Regions from separate parts of the Comamonas sp. wu1-DMT genome, predicted to be linked through region 2. Evidence: predicted binding sites of a transcription regulator. Region 2 holds the regulator's gene; the other holds the start of a gene.
What was found. The regulator LexA, encoded in region 2, represses DNA repair genes until DNA is damaged. The targets are predictions, from matches to a motif close to ACTGTATNNNNATACAGT.
Positions count from the first base shown of each region.

Region 1: the regulator LexA is predicted to act here: its motif matches at 943-960, upstream of V8Z78_RS00455 (VRR-NUC domain-containing protein).

Region 1 covers NZ_JBANEM010000001.1:101,348-103,743, forward strand. Annotated here, with positions in the region: gene V8Z78_RS00455 (VRR-NUC domain-containing protein) at 1-869, opposite strand, end outside; gene V8Z78_RS00460 (carboxymuconolactone decarboxylase family protein) at 1,082-1,411, shown strand; partial or broken gene V8Z78_RS00465 (potassium transporter Kup) at 1,463-2,396, opposite strand, start outside.
Region 2 covers NZ_JBANEM010000007.1:179,918-182,313, reverse strand. Annotated here, with positions in the region: gene V8Z78_RS12420 (asparaginase) at 1-368, opposite strand, end outside; gene lexA (transcriptional repressor LexA) at 451-1,122, shown strand; gene V8Z78_RS12410 (hypothetical protein) at 1,292-1,714, shown strand; gene V8Z78_RS12405 (hypothetical protein) at 2,132-2,377, shown strand.

The sequences.
Region 1 (2,396 bases), on a different contig from region 2:
CATTGCATGCGCTCCAGCACGCGAATATGACGGTGGCGTGCACCCGCATAGCGGCTGGCCGTGTAGGCCTGAGCCGCCAGCGGCCAGTCCTGCAGCCTCTCGCACATCTGGCCAAGCTTCAGCAGAACCTTGGCCCGGCGCATGTCCAACCATGGGTTCTCGCTATGATTTTCAATAAGCGCAGGCAGCAATTGTGCCGGCTCCACGCCTTCGTCGAGATCCCGACGCCGGGCCGATATCTCCAGATAGAAGTCCAGATCTTCGCGGCGTTGAAATGCGCGCGAGTCAGCATCCAGCGTCACCGGCTCGTAGCGAAAAATACCGAGGTCGGCCAGCACGAACTCCGACCAGTCCTGGTAGAGATTGCCAAAAAACATCAGCCTCAGACGCTCTCCCAGCTCACCCACCATGACGCGCCAGACAGGTTCCACGGCCTCGGGATGCCAGACGGCATACGGCAGAGGCTCGGGTTGCCTCTCAGCCAGCAGTTGCAGCATCTCGGCCTTGCGCATGGAGGAGCACAACTCAAAGCCAGTCAAGATCTGCAGCAGCTCGGGTTTGGTGTGCAAGCCGAATAGTTCGACCGCCTCCATGGGCTCGGTGGTACTGAGCCAGCCACGCTCCAGCAAGGGCGCTGCAGCATCGACCGTCACCGGAATCTCCTCATAGGCCAGCTTGCTGGCTCGAAACCAGGGCCCGCGCCGCATCAGCATTCGTACCAGCAGCGCCCTGGAGTTCTGCGGCAAGCGCGCAAAGCCGGCGATGAAATCAGCCTCCTGCTCGCTGAGCAGATCTCCATAGCGCTGCGCCAGCCAATCCAGCGCCTGCTGGAAGTTGTGCAGATAGTAGAAGCGGTGCGGCGCAAGAATGGCGGCCTGGGATGCGGTCACGGTGACGCTCACAAAATGCTCGGCGAAAAGACGGCTGGATGCCGACAATGAACCTGTATTTTCATACAGCCCACAAATCCCTGCAGGCTCCTCCGAACCCAGTACTGCCGATCGTCGGACGAAACGCTTGCGACTTGAATGCCCTGTGACAGTGGCACACAATCAATGCTTCATTCAACAAGGAGCAGGCAATGCTGGACTGGAACGAATACCGCAAGGAATTGGCGGGCAGGCTGGGAGAGTTTTCCGAGTTGAGCCCAGGCACCATGGAGGGCTACAAGGCCTTGTCCGGTGCAGGCAGGAAGACCGGCCATCTCGATGCCAAGACGCGCGAGCTGATTGCCATTGCCGTGGGCGTGACCACGCGTTGCGACGGCTGCATTGCCGTGCATACCAAGGCTGCCAAGGAAGCTGGTGCCAGCAGGGAAGAAATCGCCGAAGCCCTGGGTGTGGCCGTGGCCTTGAATGCGGGCGCCGCCATGGTCTACTCGGCTCGCGCGCTGGACGCTTTGGACGAGTAACGTTCTAAAAAGATAGCAGCCAGCGCCTGTCTGGCTAGCCATACCTAGCCGTCAAAGCACAACCTGCGTGCCCAGCTCCACCACCTGGTTGGCTGGCAACTTGTAATAAGTCGCCGCACTGGCCGACTGGCGAGACATCCAGCCAAACAGCGCGCAGCGCCAGGCCGAGAGACCGCCTGGCCCGTCCACCACCTGCACCCTGGCCACAAAGAAGCTGGTCGTCATCGGGTCGAGGTTCGGTATCTCGCCATCGACGTCCGGCGCAATCCGCTGGAGCGCCGCCGGAATATCAGGCTGCTCGCGAAAGCCGAAATGCATGTCCAGTGCCCAGACCCCATTGCACATGGGCTTCAGCTGCAGGCGCTCGCCATCATGCACATAGGGCGTGTTCTCGTTGATCACGTGGAGAAACACCGTCTGCTCATGCATGACCTTGAAATGCTTGAGATTGTGGAACAGCGCATTCGGCACAAGCTTGGGGTCGGAGGTCAGATAGACGGCCGTGCCGGACACCACCGGCACGCCGCTCATGGGCGAGCTCATCAGATCGCTCATGGGAATATCAAGGCGACGGCGATGTTCGGCCACCAGCTGGGTACCGTCGCGCCATGTGGTCAGCGCGATGAAGATGATGGCGCCCAGAGTCAGCGGCAGCCAGCCGCCCTGCTCCAGCTTGGTCAGGTTGGAGGCAAAAAAGCCTATCTCCAGCACCGCAAAACAGGCCAGCGCCGCCAGTGTCACGGCTCTTGCTCGGCTGCGCCCCAGATAGACCACAAAGCCCACCAGCATGGTGGTGATCAGCATGGTGCCCGACACGGCAATGCCATAGGCGGCCGCCAGCGCTCCCGAGGACTTGAAGGCCAGCACCAGCGCGATCACGGCCAGCAGCATCAGCCAGTTCACGCTGGGGATATAGATCTGGCCCTGCTCCTGATCGGAAGTATGCAGCACGCGCACACGCGGCAGATACCCGAGGCGGCTGGCC
Region 2 (2,396 bases):
ATGGCGCAGGTCAGCACCACGGGCTTTGCCGGGTGCAGAACACATTGCAGAAACCAGGCGGTTTCCTCCAGCGTGTCGGTGCCATGGGTGATCACGATGCCGCTCACGTCATCACGAGCGAGCAGCTCGGCACATCGCAGCGCGAGTGCATGCCAGGTCGCGTGATCCATATCCTTGCTGTCCAGCTGCGCTAGCTGCTCCACCTGCAGCGATGCAGAAGCAACGCGCTCCAGGTCCGGCACGGCCTGCAGCAGCTGAGCCACGCCCAGTTGGGCCGCACGGTAGCCCACACTGGTGCCCGCCTGCTCGGCGACACCGGCAATCGTGCCGCCCGTGCCCAGGATGACGATATTTTTGTCAGGTTCCACTTGCAGTCCTCTTCAAACTGATTAAAAATACAGGTACTGGATGAACACACAGTATTCATCATCGATCGATCAAGGAATGCCCATGGACCACCCCAAGCTCACTCCCCGCCAGCAGCAGATTCTGGACCTCATCCAGTCCAGCATCGCTCGCACGGGTGCGCCCCCTACCCGGGCCGAGATTGCCAGCACCTTTGGCTTCAAGTCGGCCAATGCTGCAGAAGAGCATTTGCAGGCACTGGCCCGCAAGGGCGTCATAGATCTGGTCAGCGGCACATCGCGCGGCATTCGCCTGCGCGCCGATACCGTGCGCACCATCAATGCTGCACGCGGTGCCAGCTTTGCGCTGCCGCTCACGGCACTGGCTCCGCTGGTGCTTCCCCTGGTCGGCCGCGTCGCTGCCGGCTCGCCTATTCTGGCCCAGGAACATATCGATCAGAGCTATTCGGTCGAGCCCAGCCTGTTTGCCGCCAAGCCCGATTACCTGCTCAAGGTCCGCGGCATGTCCATGCGTGACGCGGGCATCATGGACGGCGACCTGCTGGCGGTACAGGCTACGCATGAAGCGCGCAACGGCCAGATTGTGGTGGCCCGCCTCGGTGACGACGTGACCGTCAAACGCTTCAAGCGCACGCCTCAGGGCATCGAGCTGCTGCCCGAGAACCCCGACTACAAGATCATTCACGTCGATCCTGAAGAGCCATTCGCCATCGAAGGCCTGGCCGTAGGCCTTATCCGCAACAGCATGTTCATGTAACGGGCAGACGGCGTCCCTCCGCCTATGCAGCGGAGGCACTGAGCCTCTTTCCCTCTCAAGCCCAGGTGGTAGGCGCGAAGCCGTTGAGCTTCGCCCTGGGCGGAGCTTTGCCTGAAGAACGCAATCCTGCCCTTATCCATGCCGCAAGGTCATCAAGAGGAGTTGCCAAATGGGATTCGCCACATCACTGCAGGCTTTGACACGCCTGACCCTTAAAGGGCAGCCTGCCACGCTGTCGCTCAACCCGAACTTCTGCTCTGATGATGCAAGCGAAGCCGCTGCAGAACCTGTATCCTTCACTACCAATCGCCCAAAGGCGAAGCAGATCAGCATTCCTGTCATACGCGCCAACCGCGGCCGCAGTCGTCTAGGCAGCAATACGCTTTGTCCTCAGACCTTTGCAGCGACACCAGAGCTGCAATCGCCAATAACCGACGAGTCTAGGCAAGCAGCTTCTCCACGACTTCTCAAGATCGTGCAGCGTGAGCCGCGCAGTCAGCCCGAATGCCTGCTGATCTGCGGACGCATGGCCGATGTCTGTGCCGCGCTGGAGCGTATGGCACTCCATGAGCAAGCAGCCCCGCAAGTCTGAAAGCTCAGTGAGGTTTGACTGCCTGCACTCGTGCAGCTCTGAGCCCGACCCGCGATAGGCCTGCAGGCGATGCAACAAAGCTTCCATTGCATCCAACAGGAAGCCACCTCAACGCTCTTGGCCCATCGGCCGGCAGATATGGCGCCAGACAACTCTGCCAGCAGTGCATAGGCAAAAACTCGATGTCGCCAGAGCAGGCCCTCTATATTGGCGCCGAACGATCTGGATCGCCATGTAAATTATTTGCTGATGTTCTGCCTGTGCCTGTCCGCCAGAACGCATTTCGCACAAGCCTCGCAGCCTTCTAAACTCCTTGTCAGGCGCGAATATGCGTCAGAACGGATACCCGGATCAGGGTATTGCAGCACCTCTTCGACAGTGGAAACATTCATATACACATGTCAATGAGGGCGTCTTATGAGTGCCTACCGCAAGCTCTTGCAGCACATACAGGCCAAAGACGCCAATGGAGACCTGCGCCTGATTCTGGTCTATCAGAGTTTTGATGAGGTCGACATGCCGCATGGCGTCTCCATACGACCGTCTGCCATTTACTTTGAAACTGCCGATCATCAGGAGGTCAACTGGCTCAATCCACAGCAGTTCGAGATAGAGGCCACTGGCGAAATCCTCAATCGCGTTCCTCCTTCGCCCGAGGAATGAGACAACTCGACGCGATCGA